Regions from separate parts of the Lysinibacillus sp. G01H genome, predicted to be linked through region 2. Evidence: riboswitches for the same ligand, from Rfam matches in the RefSeq annotation. Region 2 holds a riboswitch; each other region holds the start of a gene.

Region 1 (4,504 bases), 1.5 Mb from region 2:
CAGAAAATGGTTCGTCTAAGCATAAAATCGGCTTTTCACTGACCATTGCTCGAATAAAGGACACACGCTGCTGCATACCTCCAGACAGTTCGTTCGGGTAGGCATGGATAAAGGAGGCAAGACCAACCTTTTCTAACCATTCCTTGGCACGTTCAACATTCGGTTTATGCTGTAATTCCTCTATAAGCGTGACATTTTCTACTATTGTGCGCCAGGGTAATAGACATGGCTGCTGTGGCATATAGCCAATCGTTCCTTTTTTTCGTTGGATATCCTCTCCATTTAGTAAAATGGCTCCTTGATCAATTGGCGAAACACCACCAATTAATTGAAAAAGTGTGCTCTTACCACTGCCTGAAGGACCAACAATGGCCACAAACTCGCCATCCTTTACGTCAAAAGAAAGTTGATCAAGTACTTTTAGTGCATCGAAGGATTTAGCGATGTTTTGAATGCTGAGCATGATAGCCTCTTCCCTTCACCATAAATTTTTCAATTAAACGAATACCGCTAAACAATAGTAAGCTCAAGAGAACAATCGCAAAAATTGCTACAAATACGCGATCTGTACGGAAGGAGGACTGGGCTAGGGTCATGTAAACACCAATACCCTTTTTTGCTCCAAGCCACTCCGCAATCACAGCCCCCATCACACTATATGTAGCCGCAATTTTAATGCCTGAAAAAATCGCAGGATAGGCATAAGGCCATTCCAGCTTCCAAAAGGTTTGTGCCTTTGTAGCACCAACCATGGCAAAATAATGCTTTAATGCTGGAGCTGTTTGTCTAAATCCATCCATCGCTGCAATGACAATCGGGAAAAAGCACACAAGACAGATAATGATAAGCTTCGGTAATAAGCCAAAGCCAAACCAAATAATAAGTAGCGGTGCCAAGACTAGAATAGGAACATTCTGCGACATAATAAGAATTGGATAAAACAGTTCTCGAATAAAATTAAATCGATGCAACACTACTGCCACCGTTAGCCCACAAGCGATGCCAATGGCCAAACCTAGTAGAGCTAGCTGTACCGTAGCAAATGCATGTGGTAGAAAGGTTTGATACGACTGGATGGACTCCGACAAAATACTACTGGGTGCGGGTAATAACCAATGAGGAACTTCAGCGAACCTCACGATTAGTTCCCATATGAATAAGAGGAAGGCGATAAAAATTATCGTCCTTCCTTTGTGTAATGCATGTTTCATTACTGATATTTCTCCGTTAATGTATCCATCGTAATCCCCGTTGGCTGATATAAAATTTTCACTTGTGTAATGACATTGATGGCACCAAGCTCGATCATCTTCTCATTCATTTTTTCAATGATTTGGAGCAATGTTGAAAGCTCACCCTCCATCGTTGTTTCCAATGGATGAACCTCATATTTCACCCCAGAAGCATCGATCACCGCAATTGCTGCATCTACATACGGTATCACATCTTCATATTTCTCTGTCTTCGGAATGATTTGTACACTGATTAATGAATTTGCCATCTTATTTGGCCTCCTTTTTAGGTAAGAACTCATTAGTAAAGGCTTTTTTCGCATCAAATTCGCCCTCTAGTACTTGATTGCTAGACATCCATTTCGCATAATTTTCCCACACAGAAAGCTTTTGCTCTCCCCATTGCTTGGCATCATCCTGGTATTTATCAGCCAGCCATTCCTGACTTTTATGCACTAACGCTTTATCTAAATCAGGGGCCGCTTCGATTAAAATATCCGCCGCTTCACTTGGGTTTCCAATTGCGTATTCATAGCCCTTCGCTGCCGCTGCCACAAAGGCTTTGACTACATCGGGGTTGTCCTGTATCATTTTTTCATTTGTAGCTAAAACGGGCGTATAATAATCTAATTGATCACTATAATCTGTAAGATATAGCATATTAATCTTTTCCCCACGCAGCTCAGCCTCAATACCAGTCCATGCATAATAAATCCAAGCAAAATCAATGTCTTTTTCCATCATTGTGAAGAAATCTAAATCCCCTGCATTGACAATATCTAGCTTATTAATATCTGCCTTTTCTTTTTGCATTAGTGATTGTAAGACGGCTTGCTCTAATGGCGCACCCCAACCACCATAGGTTTTACCTTCAAAATCCTTTGGCGATGTAATGCCCTTTGAAGCAATAGAAGCAAAGCCAGATGTATTATGCTGTATAATTGCTGCGATTGAGACCAGCGGCACATTCTGTACTCGTGCCTGTGTTATGCCTTCCTGATAGCTCACGCCAAAATCCGCCTTTCCAGAAGCAACAAGCTGATCTGCGCCCGCCTCACCAGGCATAATAATATCAACATCTAAGCCCTGTTCCTCAAAATAACCGAGTTTTTTTGCAACATATAGTCCTGTATGATTTGTATTCGGCGTCCAATCCAGTACCACAGACACCTTTTTCAGCTTGTCAGCAGCCTGCTTATCCTCCTTGTCACTACAGCCTGCTAATGTTAATAGTGCTACCATTAGAATAAATAACCATTTTTTCATGCGAAAGCCTCCCAGTTTGTAATATGAAAGTGTTCATGAATGAATGTTGTCACCAGAAGAAAGCGTATACAATGTTGGCAAGCTGTTGCTTGAAACATAAAAAAACGCCTAGGATTCCTCCCAGACGTATCGCAATCAATCTTCAAAACTTTGCTTTTTTGAATAGATGTTCCCTACGCTGGTACGAGCCAAATCAGGTTCAAAGGGTCAGCGTCTATCGGACACAATCTCAGCTAGCAATTACTAGCCCCCCTACATTCTTTCGCTATGAACTTTTCGATGATTATTATACCCATAGTTTCACTTAAATGACAAGGTGCTATTTTTGAAATGAGCTTAAAGCCCAGCACTCCTAAGAGACTGGGCATTCTTTTAGCTTGGTTTCTGTTCTTTTTTGGCTGTGACAACATGAGAGATTGCCCCATCTGTTGCAATATCCACTTTAAATGAACCGTTGGAATGGCGATCCGCACGAGACAATGCTTGCACGTCAATCACCTCTTGAACACCTTTTTCAGTTTCAATCACAACCTGCTCCCCGTCTGTTGCTTGAACAACTGCCACAATTCGGTGAGGGTTTGCTTTTAACTCTGTTAATACTTTTAGTCCACGTTTTGCACGACCTGCTACTTCAACTTCAGCGACATTCATTTTCTTCACGGCCCCACGCTGTGTCACAATCACTACATATTGGGTAACATCAGGCTGTAATACATTGACGCCAACTAAGGCTTCTCCATCTTTTAGTGTGATCCCTTTCACACCGCCTGTTTTCACACCTGTCACAGGTAGTTCCTCCATTGGGAAACGAATTGCATAGGCTGTATCCGTTGTGAGCATCAGCTCCACGTCATCTGTTACAAACGATGCATAGATCATCGCATCACCAGCCTTGACGTTCATCGTTTTAATAGGCTTTGAATAACGTGTCACTGCATAGTCTACGAGTGGTGAGCGCTTAATTTGACCATCTTTTGTGGCTGTGAAGACATACGTATTTGGCTGTTCAAATGTTTCGAAGCCATAAACCGCAATAATCGATTCATCTTCCCCTGTTGGGACAATACTTGAAATATGCTGGCCGAGATCCTTCCAACGTATATCAGGCAGCTCATGAACAGGCTGATAAATATAATTGCCTCGATTTGTGAACAGCAATAGATGGTGCTGTGTATTTAAGTTTGCTTCATACAATAAATAATCTGAATCCTTCATGGCAAAATCTTGCCCATTTGAAGCGGCATGAGAACGTGTGGATGTGCGTTTAATATAACCATCCTTCGTTACTGTTACGACAACCTCCTCACTTGGCACAAGGACATCCAATGTAATTTTAATTTCTTCAATTTCTTGCTCAATCTTCGAGCGGCGAGGCTCTGTAAAGCGTTTCTTAATATCAAGCAGCTCTTGTTTAATAACACGCACAAGCTTAGCCTCACTTTGTAGAATCCCCTCTAGCTTGGCAATTAACTTATCTAACTCGTCCTGTTCCTGACGAAGCTCTGTAATATCCGTATTCGTTAAACGGTATAATTGCAGGCTTACAATGGCCTCTGCCTGTACTTCTGTAAAATCAAACTTCTCTTGTAAATTAAGCTTTGCATCCTTCTTATCATTAGAAGAACGAATCGTCGCAATGACTTCATCTAAAATCGAAAGAGCTTTAATTAATCCATCTACAATATGAGAACGGTCCTTTGCCTTTTGCAAATCATAAATGGAGCGGTTTGTTACCACTTCTTTTTGATGGGCAATATACGCATCTAGCAATAATGGCAATGTCATCATCGTTGGACGACGATTATGAATGGCAATCATATTAAAATTATAAGCTACCTGTAAATCCGTTGTTTTAAACAAGTACTGTAAAATTCCTTGTCCTGGTACATCCTTTTTCAGCTCAATTACCACTCGTAAGCCTGTACGGTCTGATTCATCACGAATTTCCGCAATGCCTTCTAGTCGTTTATCTACACGTTGCTCATCAATTTTTTTTACAAGATTCG
Region 2 (4,504 bases):
GATTTTTTCATCGAACCTGCATAAATTTATATTTTCTTTATCCATTGTATTAACAATAAATAAGCCATAATAATTTTGATGCCACTACTATAACAGTCGCTACAATTTATAGACCATTACAGACAGACTCACAAATTTTTTAATTCTCCTTTTATAAGAGAAATCCATCGATTGTTGCTCGATTCTATAGTTCTTCTCCCTCAATTTTTATGACTAACATGTATTATTTCATCATCCTTAGGTACGCAGATGAAAACTTTTGTGGAAAACCATTCTAAATATAGAACCAGTACGATAATCTTAACTATTAGCCAAGCAATAATTCTTTATGATAGACTGTACTATATTTGATTACAAAAAGGGGGTTCATTCGATGACCCAGCAAAAGTCCAATAAGGCGGCTTTGTATATTTTAATGTTTAATATGTTTATCGCAATGGGGAGTATTGGCATTATTATTCCTGTCATGCCAGAGTATTTAAAAATATTTGGTGCAGCAGGACAAGTTCTAGGTATGCTAATCGCAACGTTCGCCTTAGCTCAATTCGTATTTTCTCCTATTGCTGGGAATCTTTCAGATCAGTACGGTCGAAAAAATTTAATTATTTTCGGTCTTATCGTAACAGGTCTTGCACAAATCGGATTTGGCCTTGCTACAGATGTATGGATGCTCTTTTTAGCACGATTTTTAGGTGGTCTAGGTTCCGCATTTGTTGCACCTCCTATTATGGCTTTTGTCGCTGACGTCACAACCTATGAAGAACGCGGGAAAGGTATGGGGATGTTGGGTGCCGCCATGTCTCTTGGCTTTATGATCGGACCTGGTATTGGAGGCTTTTTAGCAAAGGTAAGCTTACATTTCCCATTTTTCACAGCTGGAGCTGCAGCCATTGTAGCATCTATTTTATCTTACTTTTTATTACCTTCTACCCAACCAAACACTGCGCAACAGAAACAAAAGCAAGACAATCTGGCGAAGCAAATGGCTCGTTCCATACATATGCCTTATTTTGTTATGCTCATAATTATGCTGGTGTTCTCGTTTGGAATTGCAAATTTCCAAACGACATTGTCATTATTTGTGACAGAAAAGTTTAATTACACACCTGTAGATATAGCGATTATATTAGTTGTTGGTGGTGCTTTTGGAGTAGTAGTACAAATGTTTATTATTACACCACTGTTCAATCGTTATGGTGAAATGAAAGTAGTACTAGTTAATTTGTTTATTGCATCCGTTGCTATTTTCTTAATATTATTTGTTTCTGGCTTTGCCCTTATATTAGTTGTAGCAACAATTTTCTCTACAGCAACGACATTAATTCGTCCAGCTGTTAATACACTCATCTCAAAACTTGCAGAAAAAGAGCAGGGATTTGCTGCGGGCTTGAATAATGCCTATATGAGCCTTGGGAATATGATTGGACCCGCTTTGGCAGGTTTATTATTTGATTGGAATATGAATAGCCCCTATATTTTTGGTTCTATCATATTATTAGCTTGTTTCTTCCTTGCGCTCATCTGGACAGTGAAAAAAGCACCTCATTTAATGCATCCCGATCCAAAATAGTCTGAAAAATCATTGACTATTTTTAACAGTATGTTACATTATTGTTGATTCACTAAATTGAATAATCTTAACCACTAGGGGAGTCTTTAAAAGGCTGAGACGTATATGGTAATATACGGACCCTTTGAACCTGATCTAGTTCACACTAGCGGAGGGAAGTGGCGCTACTTGCTGTTGTCACTATATACATGCAAGGCCGCTTCCTATTGTTTAAAGGGGGTGGCCTTTTTATTTTTCCTCACCAACTTTACCAAAAGGAGTGAACTTTATGTCAATTCGTAAATTAACAGTCATGGCTTTATTAGTAGCCATTGCTGTTGCAGGCTCTACTTTCGTATCCATCCCAACAGGAATCGCACGTGCTTACCCCGTTCAGCATGCTATTAATGTGATAGGAGCGATTATACTTGGACCCGTACCAACAGTTATAGTTGCCTTTGTCACTGCCATCATTCGTATTTTTACTGGAACAGGCTCTCTACTAGCTATCCCTGGTAGTATCATCGGTGCGTTCTGTGCTGCCCTTGCCTATAAATATAGCAATAAGATGTGGTTAGCTGGTATCGGAGAAGTTATCGGAACTGGCATTCTGGCTTCACTTATTGCCGTCCCTTACGCAAAATTATTCATGGGAACATCTGTAGCAGCATTCTTCTTCCTACCAGCCTTTTTAACATCAAGTACAATCGGCGCCATTTTAGGTGTAATGGTTGCGAGTAGCATGCGTAAAACAGAGCTAGTAAAGAGGTTTAATTCTTCTCTTTATTGAGAGGGATTGGAGGGTTTTATCTCTCTTTATGATCGGTGATGACTTTAGTTAGAGCGCTTTTCTTCCCTTTATGAGCGAGAATACCTCTACTTAGAGCGCCTTTTTCCACTTTATGAGCGGCAATGGCTCTACTTGGAGCGCTTTTCTACTCTTTATGAGCGGCAATGACTCAACTTAGAGCGCCTTTCTCTCCTTATGAGCAAAGAGCCCACTTTTTAGATCATCTTACCCGCTCTAACAAAGGGGACAACTCTCTATTCAAACAATATAAAAAAGCAGTGCAAAACTATTAAGTTTGCACTGCTGCTTCCTCTATTTTAAGATCGTTTTTTCATGCCTTTTAACAAATGTGCTACATTTGTGTCTTCTGCCTGTAGAGTTTTTTCCTCAACCAGCGGCTCTTTTTTCTTCGTATTCGTTAGGAAATTCCAACCAAAACGTCTTATGGTAATATCAATAAAGAAAAGAAGCATACTCGCTAAGAGTAGCCATGTGGCAATATTTTGCCGATCTGCTCCTTTTGTCGTAAAGTCACGGAAGACATCTTGTGGTTCCTTTAAAACAGTGCCTCCTGTTCGCTGAGTTAACTCTTCTATCAGTTGGTTATTTACAGGGAGTAGTTCGTATTCAGCACTATAAGGAACACTTAGCCCTGCCTGATAGATGGCCTGCTTTTCATCTGCTACACGGAAGAAAATTAATCCAGGTTCAGCTTGTACTACAGCTCGAACTTGGGATGCGGAAATGGTTTCAAGTTGTGTTTCTAGCTCCTCCCCTGCTTCATTTACTGCAACAATGTCTAAAAATGCAGCTTCATTTGTAGGGTCTGTAATCATAAAGGAACCATCTGCTTCCAATCTTACATCATAGGCTACATCATTGTAGCTTGGTAGCATTTGAGAAATAAGTGTTTGCCAAAATACTCCCCAATTTTTCCATCTTGCCCAATCTCCTGTCCATTTACCCGTTGAATCAGATGTAAAGGCAAATGTTTTACCAAGACCATATTGCCACTGCGCTAACACAGGATCTTCCTTTTCGCTTTCTGCTACGACAGTAGCCCCCTGTTTTGCCGTTGTCCCAATGTATGCATTCATTTGTGGGACACCATTAGCAAACAGTACGTTCCATCCTGCTGCATTATAAATTGCAGGGTAAAATGGATTGTCCTCAATATAGGTGCGGGAAATCATAGCAGTTTCACGAGATAAAATAGAAGGAATGGTTTGCTCATCTATGACATCATAGAAACGTCCACTGCCCATGTCACTAAGCGCTTCTAATAAGTTCGCATCGGCATCTTGTCCAATCGCTACTGTCGATAAGGTTATACCATCTTCTTTTCCTTCAGTAATTAAATCCTCATAGTTCCCTGCCTGTGACTGCCCATCTGTTAAGAGAATAATATGCTTACGTTGGAGCTTTAAATCAGCAAGGTTCTCGTAGGCTTTAGCTAATGAACTATAGATTTCTGTTCCCCCACCAGGTGTTACTGATAAAATAGTATCCACAGCCTCTTCTTTACTGCTAAGAGGCCCTGTCTCTATAATCTCCCATGGACGATCATCAAAGGCGATGAATCCTAATGTATCCTCGTCTCGCAACATCTCAACAGAACGTGCCGCTGCTTCCTTAGCAAGCTCAAGCTTCGAGCCTTGCATACTGCCAGATCGGTCAAGTACAATCACTAATCCTAAGGAAGGTAATTGCTCTTTGCCCTTAATTTCCATTTCCACTGGCAATAAGGTTTCGATCGGTGTTTTAAAGTAGCCGCCTAGACCAAAACTATTTTCTCCACCAACCATTGTAAAACCAACTCCAAAGTTTTTGACTGCTTGCTCAATAACACTCATTTTTGCTTCACCCACTAAATGACCTGGTACATTGTCGAAAATAATAGCATTATATTGCAAATAGCTGGATAGTTCATTTGGTAGACTGTTAGGCGCTACAACATCATAGGCAATGGATTGACTACCAAGTGCTGCTGCGATGGGTGAAGCTGTTTCATAACCATTAACGATTAATAAATGTGGTTCACTTTGAACCATTGTGACACTAGTTAACTTATTGTTTTCAAAAATAGCATCCTGACCAACTTGAACAACGGCTTCATATTTTACAAGTCCTTCAGCTGTTGCTGCATGTTTATAGGTAAACACATT
Region 3 (4,504 bases), 2.1 Mb from region 2:
GATCAACATCTTTGCTTTGACAGATAGCTGAAATAACAGCAACACCATCAACCCCCGTTTGAAATACAGAATGTGCATTTGTGAAATTTATTCCACCGATTGCTACAATTGGTAATTCAGGATGCAGTGAATGAGCCTCCTGTAAAAAAGTTGTGCCACATGGTGGTTGTGCATCGCTTTTAGAGGATGTTGGAAAGATTGGACCGATACCAACATAATCAGCTTGATGGTTAATAGCTATTTGCAATTCTTCCTCGCAATGGACAGATACACCAAGAATCATTTTCCCAACTCTTTTACGTGCTACACTTACAGGTAAATCATCTTGTCCGATATGAACACCATCAGCGCCGAGTCGTATCGCTAGATCAACATCGTCATTAATGATGAAGGGCACATTATAGTGATGACATAGTTTTTGACATTGGCGTGCAAATTGTTCATAGGCAAGTCCAGTTAACGCATGAGGACCTTTTTCGCGAAATTGAAACATTGTAATGCCTGCTTGCAAGGCTTTTTCTAGGATATAGAGTGGTTGTTCTTGAGGAGGAACATTGCTCGTACCCATAATAAAATAAAGCTGCAAATCCTCACGTTTCATGAATAATCACCTCACAGGCTTCCTTATGCTGTTGATAAGCAAAATGATTAGTGGGTCCATGACCATTTCCAATCGATAAATTATACATAATAGCTAATTGGATAAATTTTTTAGCTTCTATAATGGCATTTTCCAGAGTGAATCCTTGTCCAAGAAAAGCAGTAAGTGCTGCGGAAAATGTACATCCAGTACCATGCGTATTTTTTGTTTGGATTCGAGGAGACTGCATCGAAAAAGAACGTCCATTTTTAAAAAATACATAATCAATGGCATAGAGTGGATCTGCTAAATGACCACCTTTAATGATGACACATTGTACACCTAGCTGTAACAAGCTTTGAGCTACTTCTTTCATATCTTCAAAATGATGTATAGCTTTCCCAGTAAGTGTCTCTGCCTCAGGTATATTGGGCGTAACAACCGTAGCAAGTGGTAGTAAAGTTGAGCATAAGGCATCGATAGCTTCTTGCTGTAATAGGCTTTCCCCACCTTTTGCAATCATCACCGGATCAACAATCAGTGGAATGTTTAGCTCACTGATCGTGTGTGCAATTGCTTTGATAATATCTGAGGAATAAAGCATTCCTGTTTTAATCGCAGCGATTGGAAAATCTTCTACCAAGGCCACGAATTGTTTTTTTATAAAGGAAACGTCAATCGGGCAAACACCTGTTACACCCAAAGTATTTTGAGCAGTTAAAGCAGTAATCACAGAAGTACCAAACACTTCTAATTCCTGAAATGTTTTTAAATCAGCCTGTATACCCGCGCCACCACCACTATCTGAGCCAGCGATTGTTGTTACAATATGCATGAAGCTACACCATCCTTTGATAAGCGATGTATAGCATTGAGTAAGGCTATTTGAAAATCACCAATGTCTGCAGTAAATGCTGATGCCAGTACACCTGCTTTTTTATAGTAAGTAAGTGTTTCTATTAATTGTTGGTAAGGGTTATGGCTTACACTATAGGCTGCGCCACAAATTGCGCTAAGTAAACAACCTGTACCCGTTACTTCCGTCATTTGTGGATGACCACCAGCGATCCATTGACTATGCTTGCCATCAGTTATAAAATCGCGTTCTCCTGTGACAATAACAATGCATTGATAGCGTTGAGCCAATGATACGGCTTCTGCTTCCATAGCGATAGTGCCATGACCACTATCGACACCTTTTTGTTGCCAATTTACACCAGCTATTGCTGCTAGCTCGCCGAGATTACAGCGAATCACGGCAAATTGTATGTTTTCAAGTAAATATTTTACGGTTTCCTTACGGTAAGTTGTGGCTCCAACTCCGACAGGATCTAAAACAACAGGAATACCAAGTATATTGGCTTTTTCACCTGCTAATAACATGGCACTTTTTGTGCGATTATTAAGTGTTCCAATATTAATTAATAATGCTTGAGCAATGGCTACCATCTCCTCTACCTCTTGGCAGTCATCGGCCATTACTGGTGAAGCACCTATCGCTAATAAACCATTTGCTTGAAAATTTGCCACTACATAATTGGTAATACAATGGATAAGTGGTTGTTGTTGACGAATTGTTTGAAAAATCATTGTAGTCCTCCTTTAGGGATGGACGTAAGCATGCAAAAAAGGCTCTTTTTGTGTAAAAATGCACGAAAAGAGCCTCTCATCTGAAAAACGATGTTTATTGCTCCCTACGTCAGTATTAACTAACAGGTTCAAAGGGTCAGGTTTTACCTTCTCAACTCTTGCGAGTCCCCCTGCAATCTTGCTTTTAGTTGACCAAAATGTACCATACTTTTCATTTGTATTCAATAGCAAGTTTTCCTATAGATAAAATGTGACCGATGCCATATAGGAGAGTATGATAGTTGTCATGACTTTACCGAAATTAAACACAAACCATTGAAAATGCTGAAAAAAGAGTTTTATAATGTGTCATAACAAAAGGGGGCAATTGCCATGAAAAGACAAGATTTAGTTGCACCAGAATGGTATAACATAGTAGAGGAAATTGAAAAATATGCTCAGGATGCAACCAAAAATGCTTTAATCATTTATGAAGAAAACCAAGACATCCAATGTATTACATATGCACATTTATTGGAAAAAGCGAATCAAGCAGCACATGTATTCACCAAGCAAGGTTTAAAGAAAGGTGATGTCATTTTAGTGATGGTACCCCGTTCAGTGGAAGCATATATTGTGTATATTGCTGCATTAAAAGCAGGTTTAACTATTATTCCAAGTTCTGAAATGTTAAGAACAAAGGATATTGAGTATCGAATTCGTCATGCAAATGCTAAAGCGGTTATTGCTTTTGAACCCTATATTGAACAGTTCGATAAAGTGGGGAATTTACAAGACATCCAACAATTTGTCATAGGGAATGCACATAAACCTTGGCAGAACATACTTGAAAAAATGTATAATCAATCTACAACCTACATAAATCCTATCCCAACAAAAAGCACAGACAATGCATTTTTAGCCTATACAAGTGGAACGACAGGAAATCCAAAAGCAGCAGTGCATACTCATAGTTGGGGCTATGCTCATTTACGAACAACAGCACCACATTGGTTGGGTGTACAAGAAAATGATATTGTTTGGGCGACTGCAGCACCAGGCTGGCAAAAATGGATATGGAGTCCGTTTCTGGCTACTTTAGGCAGTGGTGCTACTGCATTTGTCTACAAAGGTAAATTTGAAGCATCTTCTTATTTAGCATTGCTTCAGAGATTCAAAATCAATGTACTATGCTGTACACCAACTGAATATCGTTTTATGGCAGCGCTTGATAATTTACATGAGTATGATTTAAGTGCAATTCGCCAAGCTGTATCAGCTGGTGAGCCATTAAATAGTGAGGTCATTAGAGTATTCTTGGAAACATTTAAATTACAAGTGCGAGATGGCTATGGACAAACGGAAAATACATTATTAGTAGGCACAATGGTAGGGATGGAAGCAAGAGTTGGCTCTATGGGAAAACCTACTCCTGGCAACACTGTTGAAATTATTAATGATGTGGGCAAACCCGTTACAATCGGAGAAGTTGGTGATATTGCTGTTCATCGTGAAACACCAGCCCTCTTTAAAAAATATTTAAATGATCCTGAACGTACAAATTTACAATTTCGAGGGGATTGGTATATTACAGGAGATCGTGCCTATAAAGATGAAGATGGCTACTTTTGGTTTGATGGGAGAGGAGACGATGTTATTATATCCTCAGGCTATACAATTGGCCCTTTTGAAGTAGAGGATGCTTTAATGAAACATCCAACCGTAAAAGAGGCTGCTGTTATTGCGAGCCCTGATAAAGTAAGGGGAAATATTGTCAAGGCATTTATTGTTCTGCGCAATGGTGAAAAAGGTGATGAAGCGCTTATTCAAACACTCCAAAGTCATGTGAAATCATTAACCGCTCCTTATAAATATCCACGTGCTATTGAATTTGTAGAGGAGCTACCGAAAACATCTTCTGGGAAAATTAGACGTGTCGAATTACGACAACATGAAGTCAAACACCTCCAATTATAATCATTTCCTAGGAAATAATGTCGAAAATCAAAGTTCATCAAAGGTATGGACTTTGATTTTTTTATTTTTTTTAGGTAAGGTAATATGAGGAAATACATAGCTTAAAGCTTTTTGTGTTTAATTATTGCAAAAAAATGAAACAAATTGGCAAGTCATACGTATTACGTGTTGAGGAGGCGGAAAGACATGAATGTAAAAAGGTGGGTTGCTTTAGTAGTGGCAGGTGTTCTCTTATTATTTTCGTTGGGAATTAATACCATTTTTGCGCTATTTAAAGCAGATTTCCTAGGTAATTTTGATAGCTTAATGGCAGGTAATAGCTTAGATGTATATGAAAATGTCATTGAAGGGGAAAATTTTGATAAGCGAATTGCTTAT
Region 4 (4,504 bases), 620 kb from region 2:
CACTTCCGTACAGAGCAAGGCATTAAGAACTTAACTGCTGCCGAGGCGAATGAGATTATTGGTCAAGACCGTGAATCTTCACAACGTGATTTATATGAAGCAATTGAAAAAGGCGATTTCCCTAAATGGAAAATGTACATTCAGGTAATGACAGAGGAACAAGCTCGTGAGCTACCATACAACCCATTTGATTTAACAAAGGTATGGTATAAAAAAGACTTCCCATTAATTCCTGTAGGTGAGTTCGAGTTAAACAAAAATCCAGACAACTACTTTGCAGAAGTTGAACAAGCTGCATTTGCACCTTCTAACATTGTTCCTGGTATCAGCTTCTCACCAGATAAAATGTTACAAGGTCGTATCTTTGCATATGCGGATGCACAACGCTATCGTCTTGGTGTAAATCACTATATGCTTCCTGTCAACGCACCAAAATGTCCATTCCGTACTTTCCACCGCGATGGAGCAATGCGCTTTGATGGCAATCTCGGTTCGACATTAAGCTATGAACCAAATAGCTATGGCGAGTGGGAGCATAATTTAGACCATAAAGAGCCTGAATTACGCATTGATGGTCATGCAGGTATTCATGACTTCCGTGAAGACGATAATAATTACTTTGAGCAACCAGGTAAGCTATTCCGTCTATTGACGGTGGAAGAGCAACAACGTCTATTTGAAAATACAGCGAATGATATGGCTTCTGTTGAAGAATTCATCAAACGCCGTCACATTCTTCACTGCTATCTAGCTGACCCAGCATATGGTGAAGGTGTCGCAAAAGCGATGGGTCTTTCATTAGAAGGTATGGACCTTACAAATCCATATGTAAAACAACCAACAAACGTTTAATATTCCACTTTATTATTGATATCCAAATCCAACTTTTACTCCATGTGAATCCACTATTCACATGGAGTTTTTTGATTAAAAAAAGGCCTATGTCTATTTTTTGACATAAGCCTTTTCTTTCATTATTGGTAAATTCGACTGCCTGCTTTTTTAAACTCCTCTGCCTTTTCCTTCATACCTTGATGGATCGCTTCAGTCGTATTCAAATCCTTATCTTTCGCATAATTACGAATGTCCTGTGAAATTCTCATGCTACAGAATTTAGGCCCGCACATAGAACAAAAGTGTGCTGTTTTTGCTCCCTCTGCTGGCAGTGTCTCATCATGATATTCCACTGCACGCTCTGGATCTAGGGACAGATTAAATTGATCACGCCAACGGAACTCAAAGCGGGCTTTAGACAGTGCATCGTCTCGTTGTTGTGCACCTGGATGACCTTTTGCTAAATCAGCAGCATGTGCAGCAATTTTATAAGTGATAACGCCCATACGAACGTCCTCGCGATTTGGTAAACCAAGATGCTCTTTTGGTGTCACATAACAAAGCATCGCTGTACCAAACCAACCAATCATGGCTGCCCCAATGGCTGATGTAATGTGGTCATAACCTGGAGCAATATCTGTTGTGAGTGGTCCTAATGTATAGAAGGGCGCTTCCTTACAAACCTCTAATTGCTTGTCCATGTTTTCTTTAATCAGATGCATTGGTACATGACCTGGTCCTTCAACCATCACCTGAACATCATGCTGCCAAGCAATTTGTGTTAGCTCGCCTAGTGTTTCAAGCTCTGCAAATTGCGCCTCATCATTGGCATCTGCAATTGAGCCTGGGCGTAAACCATCACCTAAGGAAAAAGCAACATCATAAGCTTTCATAATTTCACAGATTTCCTCAAAGTGTGTATACAGGAAATTCTCTTGATGATGATATAAACACCACTGTGCCATGATAGAGCCCCCTCGAGATACAATACCTGTCACACGATTTGCTGTTAGTGGTACATAGCGTAAAAGGACACCTGCATGAATGGTGAAGTAATCCACACCCTGCTCAGCTTGTTCAATGAGAGTATCACGATAAACCTCCCACGTTAAATCCTCTGCTACACCATTTACCTTTTCTAAAGCCTGATAAATTGGCACTGTTCCCACTGGCACTGCAGCATTTCGAATAATCCATTCTCTAGTTGTATGAATATGTTTACCAGTCGATAGATCCATAATATTATCTGCGCCCCATCGAGTTGCCCAGGTCATTTTCTCAACTTCTTCCGCAATGGAAGAAGATACAGCAGAATTCCCGATATTCGCATTGATCTTTACATGAAAATTACGCCCAATAATCATTGGCTCTGCCTCAGGGTGATTAATATTAGAAGGCATTATAGCTCGTCCAGCTGCAATTTCTGAACGTACAAATTCAGGATTCATATTTTCACGAATCGCTACAAACTCCATTTCAGGCGTTATAATCCCCCTTCGTGCATAGTGAAGCTGTGTCACATTTTTACCTTTTTTAGCACGCAAAGGCTTTCTCGTCAACTCAGGGAAGACATTTTCTTGAATACGCGGGTCATCAACATGACGAAAACCATTATCCTCCGGTTTAATGGAGCGTCCCTCATATGCTTCTACATCCCCTCGCTCTTGAATCCATGCATTTCGTAAGGCAGGTAAACCTTTCGTAATATCTACTTGGTAGGCTGGATCTGTATAGGGCCCACTCGTATCATATACTCGAATAGGAGCATTTTCTTCATTTCCAAAACTGCCTGTTGTCGGACTTAATGCAATTTCTCGCATAGGTACTAGAATATCTGGGCGTGATCCTTCCACATATACTTTTTTGCTTCCTTCAAAGCTAGACATAATGGTAATATTCTTTTCACTAATTGCTGACATGAGCTACTTCTCTCCCTTAAATTTATTTTGATATAAGGACCGATTCTAGCTCACCCCAACAATCCAAAAAATAAAGGCCGAATCCAAAATAATTATTTGGATCCGGCCACGAATGTAAAGGTCTATTGATTGCATACTCTGCAATAGCTTCTTAACTTTCCCACGCTGGTATGAGCCAGATCAGGTCCAAAGGGTCAAGAAACTTCGTAGCGTTTCCCTCTCAGCCTGACTCATCAGACTCCCCTAGTTAATACTATTTAGTTTGATGCTAGTGTAGCAGATAATACTAAGAGATGGAAGTTATTTTTTATCTTACTAGGTAAATAATACTTCCGCAAAATAGATCACAATGGTTACAGTTATACAGCTTACAATGGTAGAAAATAAAACAGCTTGCGCGGCTGTTGCTGATTCTACATCATATTCCAATGCTAGACTAGAACTATTACGGGATGTTGGAAAGGCACTAGCTATAAACAGTGATTGTGCGACGACTCCATCTAATCCCAATATATAAATAATGGCTAATGCAACAGATGGTCCAATAATTAATCGCGTAAAACAGCTGATAATGACGGTTTTATTAAACATTGATTTCATCTCTAGTTGTGATAATTGTGCACCTAAAGTAATTAAGGCCACAGCAATAAATCCATCTGCCACATGTTCTACTGGTATTTTGATAAACTGTGGAATACCGATACCAAAATAGTTCATAGCGGCACCTATAATCAGCGCATGAATAATAGGCATTTTAAAGAAATCCTTGATGATTGTCATACCCGACTTTGTAGAAGAAATTAAATTGTATAATCCATATGTATACGTAGTCATATTTTGAAAGATTACGAGCATGACCTGAATGGCTACTCCAATAGGTTGCGTGGCAAATATCATTTGAGCAACTGGAATACCGTAATTGCCAGAGTTAATAAGCACCACACTATTTTTAAAGACAGCTGCCTCTGTTCTAGCTAAACCTAGCCCTTTTGCCATAAAATGACTGAGTAACATTTGACTACCGATAAAGAGTATAATAAATAATCCGACCTCTCCCAGTACCGATAACTCCACATGTGTTTCATATAAATTTACAAAAACAGCTGCCGGCATAAAGCAATATGTAATAAGCTGAGACAATGCTTTTAAATTAAAGCGAAATTTCTTTTGTAGGATAGCGCCTATTACAAGTAACACTAAAATAGGAACAACAATTTGAAAGAAAATCATTCCGAGATACATCATTTCAATGTCCCCCTTCCAGTGTTAATAGTAGTGTTGAATTCCTTCTAGGTCAATTTCTCTAACTTTCACAATAAAAGAAGACTGCCTCTATATTGAAGGCAGCCTTTGCTTTTAAACAAGCTTAAATCGATTTACAACTTCTTGTAGCTCGTTTGAAATATCGTTCATATTTTGAATAGACTCTGCTACTTTTTGTAATTCTGCTTGTTGATCCATTGCAGAAGCACTTACTTGTTCCGCAGAGGCTGCTGTTTGCTCTGAAATAGCCGAAATACTTTGGATAGCCATGATTGCCTGATTTTTATGCTCTAACATGCTAGATAGTTTATTCATTAATTCACTAATAGAATTTGCAATTGAACCTGACAAGTCACTGCTATCTTTAAACGCTAGTTGCGTGCTTTGTACTGACTCATTTTGAGATTGCATTAAATCTGCATTAGATGCAATAACAGCAACCGTTTGCTGAGAATTTTCAAGAATGCTTTCTACTGTACTCTTAATAA

The links. Region 2 has a riboswitch for thiamine pyrophosphate ahead of thiW (energy coupling factor transporter S component ThiW). Riboswitches for the same ligand answer to the same signal wherever they lie in the genome.
Region 1: linked by a shared signal. The riboswitch ahead of PSR12_RS12180 (ABC transporter substrate-binding protein) and the one ahead of thiW (energy coupling factor transporter S component ThiW) in region 2 are both predicted to bind thiamine pyrophosphate.
Region 3: linked by a shared signal. The riboswitch ahead of thiM (hydroxyethylthiazole kinase) and the one ahead of thiW (energy coupling factor transporter S component ThiW) in region 2 are both predicted to bind thiamine pyrophosphate.
Region 4: linked by a shared signal. The riboswitch ahead of thiC (phosphomethylpyrimidine synthase ThiC) and the one ahead of thiW (energy coupling factor transporter S component ThiW) in region 2 are both predicted to bind thiamine pyrophosphate.

What each region holds. Positions count from the first base shown of each region.
Region 1 is NZ_CP118397.1:2,400,924-2,405,427, forward strand. It holds gene PSR12_RS12165 (ABC transporter ATP-binding protein) at 1-463, opposite strand, end outside; gene PSR12_RS12170 (ABC transporter permease) at 438-1,211, opposite strand; gene PSR12_RS12175 (thiamine-binding protein) at 1,211-1,501, opposite strand; gene PSR12_RS12180 (ABC transporter substrate-binding protein) at 1,503-2,498, opposite strand; TPP riboswitch at 2,652-2,762, opposite strand; gene parC (DNA topoisomerase IV subunit A) at 2,871-4,504, opposite strand, start outside.
Region 2 is NZ_CP118397.1:861,220-865,723, reverse strand. It holds gene PSR12_RS04135 (MFS transporter) at 374-1,570, shown strand; TPP riboswitch at 1,637-1,744, shown strand; gene thiW (energy coupling factor transporter S component ThiW) at 1,839-2,339, shown strand; gene PSR12_RS04125 (VWA domain-containing protein) at 2,657-4,504, opposite strand, start outside.
Region 3 is NZ_CP118397.1:3,403,238-3,407,741, reverse strand. It holds gene thiE (thiamine phosphate synthase) at 1-601, opposite strand, end outside; gene thiD (bifunctional hydroxymethylpyrimidine kinase/phosphomethylpyrimidine kinase) at 591-1,415, opposite strand; gene thiM (hydroxyethylthiazole kinase) at 1,403-2,170, opposite strand; TPP riboswitch at 2,255-2,352, opposite strand; gene mbcS (acyl-CoA synthetase MbcS) at 2,543-4,126, shown strand; gene sppA (signal peptide peptidase SppA) at 4,313-4,504, shown strand, end outside.
Region 4 is NZ_CP118397.1:236,425-240,928, reverse strand. It holds gene PSR12_RS01150 (catalase) at 1-852, shown strand, start outside; gene thiC (phosphomethylpyrimidine synthase ThiC) at 975-2,753, opposite strand; TPP riboswitch at 2,894-3,008, opposite strand; gene PSR12_RS01140 (AEC family transporter) at 3,069-3,998, opposite strand; gene PSR12_RS01135 (methyl-accepting chemotaxis protein) at 4,110-4,504, opposite strand, start outside.